Regions from separate parts of the Bradyrhizobium roseum genome, predicted to be linked through region 2. Evidence: riboswitches for the same ligand, from Rfam matches in the RefSeq annotation. Region 2 holds a riboswitch; the other holds the start of a gene.

Region 1 (7,016 bases), 440 kb from region 2:
CGAGTTCGAAGGTGCTGACGCCGTCATAGGCCACCACCGCTACGACGCGTGGGCCGTCTTCCCTGCGGGATTTGGAGCGACCTGAGCGGACCGACGGACCCGGCTGCGTCTTGCTTGGCATGATCTTCACGTTATACGGCATTCGTGCCACTGGCAATATCGCGTCGCGCGGTTCACGTTCGTCCCGTTCAAGGAGACGAGCATGACTTTTCTGGTGGCAACCTGCGAATTCCCCGACCGGGCCGATCAGGCCGACGCGATGTGGCAGCGCCTTGCAGCCGAGTTCGGAAGCTCTCCGGTCGATCTGCTGGTCCTGCCCGAACTCGCCGGCGTCGACAGTTTCTGGACCAGCCCCACCTTCGATGAAGCGGTCTGGCGTCAGGCCCTCGCGACACATGCGAAGCTTGAGGAGCACCTGCGGCCTATTCGTGCGAAGCGCATCGTGGGAACGCGCGCCATTGCTGAAGGCGAAAAGCGATGGAACGAGACGTATCTGTGGACGCCGGAGCGCGGTCTGGTCCGCGGCCGGGCCAAGGCGCTGTTGCCGCAGCAGGAGGGCGGCTGGGAAGAAACCTGGTTCGACCGAGGTTTGCGCTATCCAGAAGCCGTGCGCGATGGCGAGTTCTGCTTCAGCGAAATGGTGTGCACCGAACTCATGGTGAGCACCGCCGCACGCGGTCTGGGACAATCGGGCGTACAGGTGATCGCCGCGCCGCGCGCGACCGGGGGCCTCCCGCGCTGGGAAATCGCCTCGCGCATGGCGGCCATCGCGTCAGGCGCGTTCGTGGTGACGGCCAACCGCCATGGCGGAGGACTTGCGGGCGGCAGCTGGATCGTCGGGCCCGACGGCGACATCCTCTCGCGCACCAACGTCGGTACCCCGATCGTCAGTTGCGAGATCGATCTCGCTTTGGTCGCCGCCGCGCGACTCACCTATCCGCGCAATGTGAGGGATTGAGAAGTCCGAGCGGTCGCTTCCGATGGTCGGACGGCGCCGAACGAGGGGGCAGCACGATGAAACTACGGCTGATGCGCAACGCGACTCTGAAGCTGGAGATCCAGGGCCGGATCGTCCTGATCGATCCGTTCTTTGCTCCGAAAGGATCGCGGCCGTCCTTCACCGGGCGCGCGCCCAACCCGCTGGTCGAACTGCCGGCAACCCCGGAAGAAATCCTCGACGGCGTCGAGCTTGTCGTGGTCTCGCATCTGCATGCCGATCATTTCGATCCGGTGGCGCAATCCCTGGTGCCAAAATATCTTCCGCTGATCTGCCGGCCGGGCGACGAGCACCAGATCCGGTCGTACGGGTTCAACGACGTCATGGCACTCGCCAAAGCCATCGATTGGAACGGCATTCGCCTCCAGCGCCGCGAGGGCAGTCATGGGCTGGGACCAGTCGTGCAGAAAATGGGACCGGTGATGGGGTTCAGCATCGCGGCAAAGGGCGAGCCGACGGTCTACTGGGCCGGCGACACCGTGCTCTACCCGCCGGTCGAAACCACCATCAGGGACACCAGGCCCGAGATCATCATCATTCACGCCTGCGGGGCGCGATGGGACGGCGATCTGATCGTGATGGACGCGGCGGAAGCCGTCGCGACCTGCCGGCTGGCGCCTGACGCCACCGTGATCGCGACCCACATGGAATCGCTCGACCATGCCACCGTTTCCCGCGGCGAACTGCGGCGGCATGCGACAGCGCAGGGCATCTCGCCGGAGCAACTTTTGATACCGCAGGACGGAGAGACACTGCAGTTGATATCGCGGCGCGATTGACTGTCATTCCGGGACGCGCGCAGCGCGAACCCGGAATCCAACGGGCGGCAAGTTGAGTGGATAGATGGATTCCGGGTTCGATGCTGCGCATCGCCCCGAAATGACGCCTGCGCGTTACTTTCCCACACCGCCCCGGCTGAGCAGGAATACGCCCTGCTCGCCGAACATATTCCACACCCACCATGGCAGCGTCAGCGGCACCGGACGGCCGTAGAGATCGAGTGCGACCGCACGCTCCATCTTGACGTTGATCTCGTCGCAAAGCTGCACGAAATCCTTGATCGTGCAGAAATGGATGTTTGGCGTGTCGTACCAGGTGGCCGGCAGATTTTCGGTGCGCGGCATGTGCCCGCCGACCAGCAATTGCAACCGCATCTTCCAGAAGCCGAAATTTGGAAACGACACGATGGCGCGCCGGCCGATGCGCAGCAGGTTTTCCAGCACGACCTTCGGCTGCCGCGTCGCCTGGAGCGTCTGCGAGAGGATCACGTAGTCGAAGGCGTCGTCCGGATAGTTGACGAGGTCAGTGTCGGCGTCGCCCTGCACCACCGCCAGCCCCCTGGCGACGCCGCGATTGACGCCTTCGCGCGAGATCTCGATGCCGCGACCGTCGATGCCGCGGCTTTCCAGCAATTGCAGCAGTTCGCCATCGCCGCAGCCGACGTCGAGCACTTTTGAGCCGGCCGGGATCATTTCGGCGACCAGCAGATGATCGGTGCGATACTTGCCCGTGCGGTCGGGCGCGATGCCACCGAGCGGCAAGGCCTGTTCCTGAAACGCCATCTCAACCACCTTTACTGGTATCAAGACCGCGCGCCTTGTCCGCGGATTGCAGGAAGGCGCGGGCGATGTCGAAGAACTCCGGCACGTCGAGCAGGAAGGCGTCGTGGCCGCGATCGGTCTCGATCTCGGCAAAAGATACACGCGCGCTGGAGGCGTTCAGCGCATGCACCAGCGCCCGCGATTCCGACGTCGGAAACAGCCAGTCCGAGGTGAACGACACCACGCAGAAGCGGGTCTTGATGCCGCGGAACGCCTGCGCCAGCACGCCGTCATGATCGGCGGCGATATCGAAATAGTCCATCGCGCGGGTCAGGTAGAGATAGCTGTTGGCATCGAAGCGCTCGACAAAGGATGAGCCCTGATAACGCAGATAGCTTTCGACCTGAAAATCCGCGTCGAACGAGAACGTCGGCAGGTCGCGGTCCTGCATCCGGCGGCCGAACTTGCGATGCAGCGCGGCGTCGGAGAGATAGGTGATATGCCCGGCCATCCGCGCCACCGCCAGGCCGCGATGCGGGTGGGTGTTGAGTTCGAAATAGCGGCCGTGATGCCAGTCCGGGTCGGCCATCACCGCCTGCCGGCCGAGTTCGTGAAACGCGATGTTCTGCGCCGAGTGGCGCGTCGAACAGGCGACCGGCAGCGCCGAGAACACGCGCTCCGGATAGGCGGCGGTCCATTGCAGCACCTGCATGCCGCCCATCGAGCCACCGATCACGCACAGCAATGTCTTGATCTCGAGCCGGTCCAGCAGCATGGCCTGCGCACGAACCATGTCGGGGATGGTAATGACCGGGAAATCCAGCCCCCAGGCCTTGCCGGTGGCGGGATTGGTCGAAGCCGGGCCGGTCGAGCCCATGCAGCCGCCGATCACGTTCGAGCAGACGATAAAATACTTGTCGGTATCGAGCGGCCGGCCCGGGCCAACCATGATTTCCCACCAGCCGGCCTTGCCGGTCAAAGGATGCACGTTGGCAACGTGCTGATCCAGCGTCAACGCGTGGCAGATCAGGATCGCGTTGGAGCGGTCGGCGTTCAGTTCGCCGTAGGTCTGATAGGCGATCTGGAACGGCGCGAGATCGATGCCGCAATCGAGCTTCAGCGGCTGATCGTTGCCAAACTTCGCTACCGTCGAGGTCGGATGATCGGCCTCGTGGGCGCGGTCCTCGCTATGAATCGACGGACTGGATATCGACGTCACGTTGGTCATTTCGGCACCGACCTCCTTGCGGAGGCCCCACGGACAGAATCAGGCCATAAAAAACCCGGCCTGAACAAAGGTTCGGCCGGGATCAACTCTGTCCCCGGCCTGTTTAGCGAGTTGTTTAACGTGGCTGCAAGCCGGCCGGCTCAAATGACCACGGAATGGCTTAAAATTAGCCTCAAGCGGGCTTTTCGTCAAGGCAGGGGCGTGGTTAACCGGCACGGTCGACACCTCATGGCGAGGAGGCGCTTGCACCGTCCCGAGCCATGGGGGAGAGATGTGGATCCCGACCGCCGAGTGCAACATGTCCAACCTCCCCCCGGCCCCGCCTTCCCTGCAGGAACTGCGCAAGGAAATCGATGCGATCGACGAGCAGGTCCATCGCCTGCTGATGGCGCGCGGCGACATCATCGACCGGCTGATCCGGGTGAAGCAGACCCAGGAAGTGGGCTCCGCGTTCCGTCCGGCACGCGAGGCCAGCATGATGCGCGAGCTCGTCAAGCGCCATCGCGGCATCCTGCCGCTCGACACCATCGAGAGCATCTGGCGCGTCATTATCTCGACGTTCACTTACGTGCAGGCGCCGTTCGCGGTGCATGCCGACGTCTCGGTCGGCGAATCCGCGATGCGGGATTCGGCGCGGTTTCACTTTGGCTTCGTCGTGCCGTATGTCGGCCATTTCAGCGCGCAGGCTGCCGTGGAGGCCGCGGCGAAATCGAAGGGCGATCTGGCGCTGGTCTCGGCGATCTCCAGCCGTACACCGTGGTGGCTTGCGCTGGAAGCGGACGGCGCGCCGAAGATCATCGCGCGCCTGCCGTTCCTTGAACGCGCCGATCATCCGGCCGCGCTCCCCGTGTTCGTGATCTCGCGCGTGGCCGACGACGCCATGGTGACGGAAGTGCAGACCTGGAGCGTGCGAGTGTCGGGCTGGAACGCCGACATCGCCCGCGCGGTTGCACCGCTCGCCGAAATCGTCGCGGTCCCCGATACCGCTTTCGACGGCGCGGCGCTGCTGGTGTCGGATGCCGGTACCGGCTTCGAGAAGATCAAGCTGGCTCTGATCCAGGCCGGCGCCTCGGTACGCTCGTCGGCCCTCGTCGGCGGCCACGCAACGCGCTATACGGTGCCCCCGAACGGGTCGGCAAAGTCCTAACGGCCACCCCCGACATTCCGGAGTTGAAGATGAACCGCCCCGTGCCGAATCCCGGCATCCTCGATATTGCGCCCTACACACCCGGCAAGACGCCGGTGCCGGAGCCGGGCCGCAAGGTGTTCAAACTGTCGGCCAACGAGACCCCGTTCGGGCCGTCGCCGAAGGCCAAGGATGTCTACCTGCAGGCGGCGGCGCATCTCGAAGACTATCCGGAAGGAACCTCAAGGGTGCTGCGCGAAGCGATCGGCCGCGCCTATGGGCTCGATCCCAACCGCATCATCTGCGGCGCCGGCTCGGATGAAATCCTCAACCTCTTGGCGCACACCTATCTGAAGCAGGGCGACGAGGCGATCTCCACCGCGCACGGCTTTCTGGTGTACCCGATCGCCACGATGGCGAACGGCGCCAAGAACGTCGTCGCACCCGAAACCAACTTCACCGCCGACATCGACGCCATCCTCGCGCGGGTGACGCCGCGTACCAAACTGGTGTGGCTGGCCAACCCGAACAACCCGACCGGCACCTACGTGCCGTTCGACGAGGTCAAGCGGCTGCGCGCGGGCCTGCCGGCGCATGTCCTGCTGGTGCTCGACGCCGCCTATTCCGATTACGTGTCGCGCAACGATTACGAGCTCGGGCTGGAACTGGTGGCGACCACGGAAAACACCGTGATGACGCACACCTTCTCCAAGATCCACGGGCTGGCGGCGTTGCGCATTGGCTGGATGTTCGGCCCCGCCAATATCGTCGACGCGGTCAACCGGATTCGCGGGCCGTTCAACGTTTCGACGCCGGCGATGCTGGCGGCGGTGGCGGCGATCGAGGACACCGCGCATATCCAGATGTCGAAGGCGTTCACCGAAGAGTGGCGCAACTGGCTGACCGAAGAGATCACCAAACTCGGGCTGAAGGTGACGCCGAGCGTGGCGAACTTCGTGCTGATCCACTTTCCCGAAAAGGGCAAGACCTCCGCGGAAGCGGATGCATTCCTCACCAAACGCGGGCTGGTGCTGCGCGCGCTGAACAATTACGGCCTGCCCCATTCGCTGCGCATGACGATCGGCACCGAGGAGGCCAACCGCCTCGTCGTCGAAGCCTTGCGCGACTTCATGGCGGCCAAATGAGTACGACGCCGATCTTCCGGCGCGTCGCGCTGATCGGCTTCGGCCTGATCGGCGGCTCGATCGCGCGCGCTGCGCGGGCGCAGGGGCTCGCCAGTGAAATCGTCACCACCGCCCGCTCGGAGAAGACCCGTGCGCGTGTCGTCGAACTCGGCATCGTCGACCAGGTGCTTGCGACCAACGCGGAAGCCGTAGAGGACGCCGATCTCGTGATCCTCTGCATCCCGGTCGGCGCCTGCGGGCCGGTCGCGCAGGAGATCGCGCCGCATCTCAAGCGAGACGCGATCGTCTCCGACGTCGGCTCGGTCAAGGGCGCGATCGTCCGCGAGATGGCGCCGCATCTGCCTGATGGCGTTCATTTCGTCCCGGCCCATCCGGTCGCCGGCACCGAGCATTCCGGTCCCGATTCCGGCTTCGCTGAACTCTTCATCGGCCGCTGGTGCATTCTCACGCCGCCCGACGGCACCGATCCGATGGCGATCGAAGCGCTGCGTGCGTTCTGGGCCGGCATGGGCGCCAGGGTCGAGACCATGACGCCCGATCACCACGATTTGGTGCTGGCGATCACCAGCCATCTGCCGCATCTGATCGCCTACACCATCGTCGGCACAGCGGACGAACTGGCGCAGGTGACGTCGTCGGAAGTGATCAAGTTTTCCGCCGGCGGCTTTCGCGACTTCACCCGCATCGCGGCCTCCGATCCCACGATGTGGCGCGACGTGTTCCTCAACAACAAGGAGGCCGTGCTGGAAATGCTCGGCACCTTCAACGAGGATCTCTCAAAACTCACCCGCGCGATCCGCCGCAATGACGGCGAGGCGCTGTTCGAGCACTTCTCCCGCACCCGCGCCATCCGCCGCGGCATCGTCGAGATCGGCCAGGATTCGGCCGCGCCCGATTTCGGCCGGCCGCATCCGCCGCTGGCGAAGAAGTAGCTGCGAGCCAGGTCCGCATCTTCATGCGGTGACGCATCGCCGTGCAT
Region 2 (7,016 bases):
GCTTTTCGCGTGCCAGATCTGCATGTTCGGTATCGGACTGTGAACTGACCGAGACATATTCGCCAGCCGCCATCGACATGGCGCCGGCCACAAGCCCGGCCACGCCGGTCAACAGAATATCGTTGCGGGATGCCGCCGCGGACGCGACGCCCAATATCAGGCTGGCGGTCGATATGATCCCGTCATTGGCGCCGAGCACGGCTGCTCTCAGCCAACCGATGCGCTCGACAAGATGGTTCTCCCGATGGAGGCGACTCATTGATCGATCTTTCCTGTCGAGTGGGGCCGCCACCTTTAACGGCGTCACGAAGTTCGTCAGCTTCCCAAAGCGTCGAGCGGCCAGTAATGATCTGAATCAATATCAGACGATTGCCGTCATGCTCGATATCTGATCAATCTGCGGCAGCGGCGACGTGCCGAACGGCGACGGTGTTCCCCGCGAACAGGAAGAACATGCCTGACCTCCCGTCCGTGCTCCTGAATCTCGCCGCAGCACTCGGCATCGGACTTCTGATCGGCGCCGAGCGGGAACGCCGCAAGGGAGGAGGTCCAGCCCGCGCACCGGCTGGGATACGCACTTTCTCCGTCGCCTCACTCGCCGGTGCAGCCAGCGTTCTGGTCGGCGGTGCAGTCATGCTGGCTGTCACGGTGACAGGTGTGGCAGCGCTGACGGTGATCGCATATTTGCGATCCCGCAGCGACGATCCCGGCCTTACGACCGAGATTGCGCTGATCCTGACTGCGTTGCTGGGCGGTCTGGCGATGCAGCAGCCAGCGCTGGCGGCAGGCATCGCCGTCGGCCTTGCCGCCCTGCTCGCGGCGCGAACGCCTCTGCATCATTTCGTGCGTTCCGTTCTCACAGTGAAAGAGGTGAACGACGCACTGATCTTCGCCGGCGCGACCTTGGTGGTGCTGCCGTTGCTGCCCAATCAGGCGATGGGTCCCTACGGTGCGCTCAATCCACGGTCGATCTGGATCGTCGTCATTCTGGTGATGGCTATCAGCGCCGCGGGATATATCCTTGTTCGAATGCTCGGCGCGCGGTTTGGGCTTCCTGTCGCAGGCCTCGCATCCGGATTTATTTCGAGTGCCGCCACGATTGGCGCCATGGGCGCCCGGGTTCAAAAGAATCCCGATGCCATCAGCGCAGCCGTCGCGGGCGCGGCTCTCTCGACAGTCGCCACGGTTATTCAGATGTGCCTGGTGCTGGCAACCACGAGCCCGGCTACTCTGCGCGCGCTGTCCGTGCCGCTGCTTTGCGCCGGCATGGCCGCCGCTGCCTATGGCGGCGGATTCACGGTATGGGCCTTGCGCGAGCGGGACGCAGCCGAACCGCAGCCAGGACCCGCCTTCAGCTTCCCGGTCGCTTTGGTATTTGCCCTGACACTTTCCGCGGTGCTCATCGCCTCCGCCGCGCTACGGGAATGGTTCGGCGAGACCGGCGTCATCGTGGCGGCTGCGGCGGCCGGCTTCGTCGACACGCATTCCGCGGCCATCGCGATCGCTTCGCTGGTTGCTTCCGGCAAGATGACAGCGGCTGATGCCGTGCTTCCCATCCTCGTCGCTTTCTCGACCAATACGATCAGCAAGATGATATTCGCCTGGAGTGGCGGAAGCTCGACTTTCGCGTTGCGTCTTACCCCGGGCTTGATCCTGGTCGCAGGCGCAGCATGGGCCGGCGCAGTGCTGGTGTAATGGCCTCTCGACCACCTACACCCGGAAATGCTTGCTCAGCTTCAGGCCCTGCGCCTGATAGTTCGAGCCGATTTTCTGGCCGTACATCGCGTCGGGCCGCGACAGCATCTTTTCGTAGACCAGCCGGCCGACGATCTGGCCGTGCTCGAGGATGAACGGCACTTCGCGTGAGCGCACTTCGAGCACGGCGCGTGAGCCCTGCCCGCCGGCGCCGGCATAGCCGAATCCGGGATCGAAGAAGCCGGCATAATGCACGCGAAATTCGCCGACCAGGGGATCGAACGGCACCATCTCGGCGGCATAGTCCGGCGGCACCTGCACGGCCTCCTTCGAGGCCAGGATGTAGAACTCGCCGGGATCGAGGATGAGGCTGCCGTCCGGCCGGGCCGGGATCGGCTCCCAGAATTCGTCGACCGCGTAGCCGCTGCGGCGGTCGATATCGACCACGCCGGTGTGGCGCTTGGCGCGGTAGCCGACAAAACCATTAGCTTTCTCGCCGGAGAGATCGACCGACAGCGCCACGCCATTGGCCAGATCCGCATCGTCGATATCGACCAGCCGCTCGGCATCATGCAGCGCGTCGAGTTCGTCGGCGTCGAGGATCGCATCGCCGGTGCGGAAGCGCACCTGAGAGAGCCGCGAGCCCTCGCGCAGCAGCACCGGAAACGTCTTCGGGCTGATCTCGGCATAGAGCGGGCCGTGATAGCCGGCGCCGATCATGTCAAAGCGGCGGGTGCCGTCGGCGATCACGCGGGTAAACACGTCGAGCCGCCCGGTGGAGCTCTTCGGATTGGCGGCGGCCACGATCTCTCGCGGCAGCGCCAGGCTTTCCAGCAGCGGGACGATGTAGACGCAATTGGTCTCCAGCACCGCGCCGTCGGAGAGATCGATTTCATGCAGCTTCAACTCGTCGATGCGCTCGGCGACGGTGGAGTCGGGACCGGGCAGGAAACTCGCGCGCACCCGGTAGGCGATATCGCCGAGCCGCAGATCGAGGCTTGCCGGCTGGATCTGGCTTTCGACAAAGGGATATTGCGGCAGGATCAGACCCGCATCCGCCATTGCCGCGATCATGCGGTCGGGCAGAATCCCGTTGGCGTCGGGCGGGAGCGTGAACGGCACGGCGCAATCCTTAATAGAACCCAAACAGCATCCAAACCTCGGAAATATGGGCTTTCAGGGGTTATCCGATGGCCGCCTTGACGGGAAGGGCGGGAGGGAATATCACCCTGACTTATCCCGTGGTGATTTGAGCCGGCCGGCTTGCAGCCACGTTAAATAAGTAGCTAAACAGGCCGGGGACACGTGTGATCCCGGCCTGTGGAAATTTTTCCAGGCCGGTTTTTTGTGACCATTTTCCAAAGATGGTCACGACGGAGGTCACATGTCTGAGACTGCTACGAACAAGCGCTACCGTCCCGAAACCAAGCTGGTGCATGCCGGCGCCCTGCGCTCGCAATATGGCGAAACGTCCGAAGCGCTGTTCTTGACGCAAGGCTTCATCTACAACTCCGCCGAGCAATGCGAGGCGCGTTTCAAGAACGAAGATCCCGGCTTTCTCTATTCGCGCTTTTCCAATCCGAACATCTCGATGTTCGAGCGCCGCATGATCGAACTCGAAGGCGCCGAGGCCGCGCGCGCGACCGCGACCGGCATGGCGGCGGTGACGACCGCGATCCTCGCGCCACTGAAGGCCGGCGACCATGTGGTAGCAGCGAAGGCGATGTTCAGCTCCTGCCGCTATGTGGTGGAGGACCTGCTGCCGCGCTACGGCATCCAGTCCACCCTCGTCGACGGTCTCGACCTCGACCAGTGGAAGCGCGCAATGCAGCCGAATACGAAGACGTGCTTCCTGGAGAGCCCGACCAACCCGACGCTCGACGTGCTGGACATCCAGTCGATCGCCGAGATCGCGCACCAGGGCGGCGCGCGGCTGATCGTCGACAACGTGTTCGCCACCCCGATCTGGCAGAGCCCGCTGACGCTCGGCGCCGACGTCGTGGTCTATTCCGCCACAAAACACATCGACGGCCAGGGCCGCTGCCTCGGCGGCATCATCCTGTCGTCGGAAGCGTTCATCGCCGAGCACATCCACAATTTCATGCGCCAGACCGGACCGTCGATGTCGCCGTTCAATGCCTGGGTGCTGCTGAAGGGGCTGGAGACGCTGGCGGTGCGCGTGCGCGCGCAGACCGAGACTGCGGCGAAGGTGGCCGACGCGCTCGCCAAGCATCCGAAGATATCGCGGCTGATCTATCCCGGACGATCGGATCATCCGCAGGCCGCACTGGTGAAGAAGCAGATGCGCGCCGGCTCGACCCTGATCGGCTTCGAGGTCAAGGGCGGCAAGCAGGCCGCCTTCCGCTGCCTCAACGCATTGCAGGTCTCGCGCATCTCCAACAATCTCGGCGACGCCAAGAGCCTCGTCACGCATCCCGCGACGACGACGCATCAGCGCCTGACGCCGGAAGCGCGCGCCGAACTCGGCATCAGCGAAGGGTTCATTCGCTTCTCCGCCGGGCTGGAGCATGTGGATGACCTGATCGAGGATTTCGAACAGGCGCTGGAGAAGGCGTAACCGGCGAACGGCGGGTGGCGAATAGCGTTTTAACCATTCGCTATTCGCTACTCCCTATTCGCCCATCTTACATCGGCCGGTACGTTCGCACGTCCGCCGGCACGTGGACGCCGAGCTTGATCTGGCCGACCGACTTGATGATGTCGTCGCCGAGCAACTGTGCGAAGCAGGCGTAGCCCCAGTCGCTCATGTGCAGGCCGTCGGAGATCACGAAGTTCTCGATCGGGATCGCCTGGCCCTCGTGCCAGTCCTTCATGACCGCGAAGCGCGGGAAAACACCGACCTTGCGCAGTTCGGCGACCTTGCCGAGCAGCGTCATCATCCTGCCCGCGCTTTCGGCGTGCTCGTTGACCCGCGGCGAATATTGCGGATCGATCAGCACGACGTCGGCGCCGACGGCCTGGATGCGCGCAATGCCTTCCTCGACGAGCCTGGCGGTTTCGCCCGGATCGAGGTTGCGCAGCACCGCGTTGGTGCCGACCTGCCAGATCACCAGATCCGGCCGCAGGTCGATCACGGCGGTCTGCAGCCGCTTCATCATCTCGGGCGCGTCCTCGCCGCCCTTGCCGGCATTGATCACGGTGATGTCGGCGGTCGGATACTTCCGGCGCAACTGCGCGGCGAGACGATTGGGATAGGTGAACTCCGGCGCGGTGGAGCCAAAGCCCTGCGTCGACGACGAGCCAAACGCGACGATCACGACCGGCTCACCCGCCACCAGGCGGCTGGCGACGTGGGGCAACGATCCCATCGACTTGCTGCCGCCCTTCGGCGGCTGGCACGGCACGCGGCTGAAGATGTCGCCGGCCGACTTGGCAACTTCCTTCACCTTGTCGATCGCCTTGCCGGTGACGCCTTTTTGGGCGGCCGGATTGACGGCAGCCGTCGCCGCCGGCGGCGCAGCGTTTTCTGCCACCGGCTTTGGTTCTGGCGTGTTCCCCGACCGGGCGTTATCGGACAGCGCCGCCTGCTGGGCGGGCTGCTGCGGAGCGGTCTGGGCAAGCACCGGCGAAACCGCAGCGGGCATCGCCAGGGCGAGGCCCACGGCGCAGAGGATCGGCAATGTCGACAAACAAAAAGGGTAGTGACGGCTCATTAAGGCAAATCCCTAATTCTGCTGCGCCGGGTCCAGGCGGGCCGCATCGAACACGAATTTCGACAGCGCGCGGCCGAGGCAGGCATGAACCCGCTTGGCCATGTCGGGGCCATGGAAGGTGCTGAACAGATCGAAGTCTCCGGCGTCGTTCCAGTGACGCATGATACCGAAGCGGTCGAACAGCGGAACACTGTACTGCTGCGCCACCACCCGCATATTATCTAGGTAGGGCGGCGCGGAAATCATCGTTTCCGTGCGCGGGCTGTATTGCAGATTGATCAAAACCACGTCGGCCCCTGCCTTTTGCAGCGCAACAACCCCGTCCCCGACCGCCCCGCGAAAATCGTCGGGATCGACGGATCGCATGGCATCGACGGTTCCGGTCTGCCAGATCACCAGAGTAGGCCTTTTTGCTTCCACCAGCTTAATGAGGATGGCGTCGGTTTCCTCGGCGGTCTTGCCCCCTTGTAGTTCTACGGACATCTCTATCGGAACCGACGGCAGCTTCTGCTTCAGCGCGGCCAGCAGCTTGGCAGGATAGGCGCTGTCGGCCGAGGAGGCGATGGTCGAGGAGCGGCTGCCCACCACCAGGATGTTCAGCGGCCGGCCGTTCTTGACGGCCTCGGCAACCCTCGGCAGCAGGCCGTCGGTGCTCAGGAGATAGGCCGGCACCTCGCAGGCCTGGGGCGGGGTTTGAGGCGCGGCTTGAGATGGGACCTGGGGTGCGGCTTGAGATGCGTCCCGAGATGCGTCTTGGGCAAGCGCCGCCGCGCCGACCGCAAGGCCGGCGAACAGGGACAGGGCTAGTACGGCTCCGGAACCGGGCCTCATACGCTGCCTCCAGCCATATCGGCATTCACCATGCGGTTGGCCTTGGCCGCATCCTTGTCGGCCGAGTGCTTGTACCACGAAATCACCCAGGCCACGCCCCACATGATGAGGATTCCGACCAGGCTGACGAGGGCATGCATAAGGGCGCCCCCGCCAACTTCGGCCAGTACGAAATGGCCTGCGAAGGCCAGGAAGACACCGAGGCAGAATATCTCAAGGGAATGCTGCCCGCACAGGATCAATGGTCGCAGCCAGCGCGATTTCAACCCAGGCCAATCCTTGGGCAGGAAGCGCACGGTGAGTGCGGCAAGCGCCAGAAAATGGGCAAATCGCAGCACGTCCAGATCGGTCTTGGTGATCGGGTACATCCATTGTTCCAGCCGCTTCGGCATCAGGAAACTGAGCTGCGGGATGTGCCAGGTCAGCGTGACGAAGAACGCAAACAGCAGATAGGCGACGCAGATCCACAGCGTCACCGGCGACGACAGGATGCGCGACATCCGCGCGGCGCCGCCGAGCGCGCACCAGGCGCCGAACACGAAGAGCAACTGCCAGGCGAACGGGTTGAAGATCCAGAAGCCGCTCGGATAGGCCGTCAGGTACCAGTCGAACTGCCAGGCCAGCGCGTATAGCAGCACCGACAGACCAAGCGTGACGTCGGGCCGCCACTTCATCAGCCACAGGATGATCGGCAGGAACAGCATCAGCACGATGTAGAGCGGCAGCACGTCCATGTTGACGGGACGGAAGCGCAGCAGCAGCGCCTGCACGATGGTCACATCGGGCTGCTTGAGAAAATCCAGGATGCCCATTTCC

Evidence for each region. Region 2 has a riboswitch for S-adenosylmethionine ahead of QUH67_RS33495 (O-succinylhomoserine sulfhydrylase). Riboswitches for the same ligand answer to the same signal wherever they lie in the genome.
Region 1: linked by a shared signal. The riboswitch ahead of metX (homoserine O-acetyltransferase MetX) and the one ahead of QUH67_RS33495 (O-succinylhomoserine sulfhydrylase) in region 2 are both predicted to bind S-adenosylmethionine.

What each region holds. Positions count from the first base shown of each region.
Region 1 is NZ_CP129212.1:6,616,844-6,623,859, forward strand. It holds gene ftrA (transcriptional regulator FtrA) at 1-121, opposite strand, end outside; gene QUH67_RS31315 (carbon-nitrogen hydrolase family protein) at 203-958, shown strand; gene QUH67_RS31320 (MBL fold metallo-hydrolase) at 1,015-1,776, shown strand; gene metW (methionine biosynthesis protein MetW) at 1,891-2,559, opposite strand; gene metX (homoserine O-acetyltransferase MetX) at 2,561-3,766, opposite strand; SAM riboswitch at 3,849-3,928, opposite strand; gene QUH67_RS31335 (chorismate mutase) at 4,065-4,913, shown strand; gene hisC (histidinol-phosphate transaminase) at 4,943-6,037, shown strand; gene QUH67_RS31345 (prephenate/arogenate dehydrogenase family protein) at 6,034-6,969, shown strand.
Region 2 is NZ_CP129212.1:7,061,503-7,068,518, forward strand. It holds gene QUH67_RS33480 (VIT1/CCC1 transporter family protein) at 1-259, opposite strand, end outside; gene QUH67_RS33485 (MgtC/SapB family protein) at 454-1,695, shown strand; gene QUH67_RS33490 (2'-deoxycytidine 5'-triphosphate deaminase) at 1,711-2,817, opposite strand; SAM riboswitch at 2,927-3,006, shown strand; gene QUH67_RS33495 (O-succinylhomoserine sulfhydrylase) at 3,080-4,273, shown strand; gene QUH67_RS33500 (SGNH/GDSL hydrolase family protein) at 4,341-5,369, opposite strand; gene QUH67_RS33505 (SGNH/GDSL hydrolase family protein) at 5,382-6,200, opposite strand; gene QUH67_RS33510 (OpgC domain-containing protein) at 6,197-7,016, opposite strand, start outside.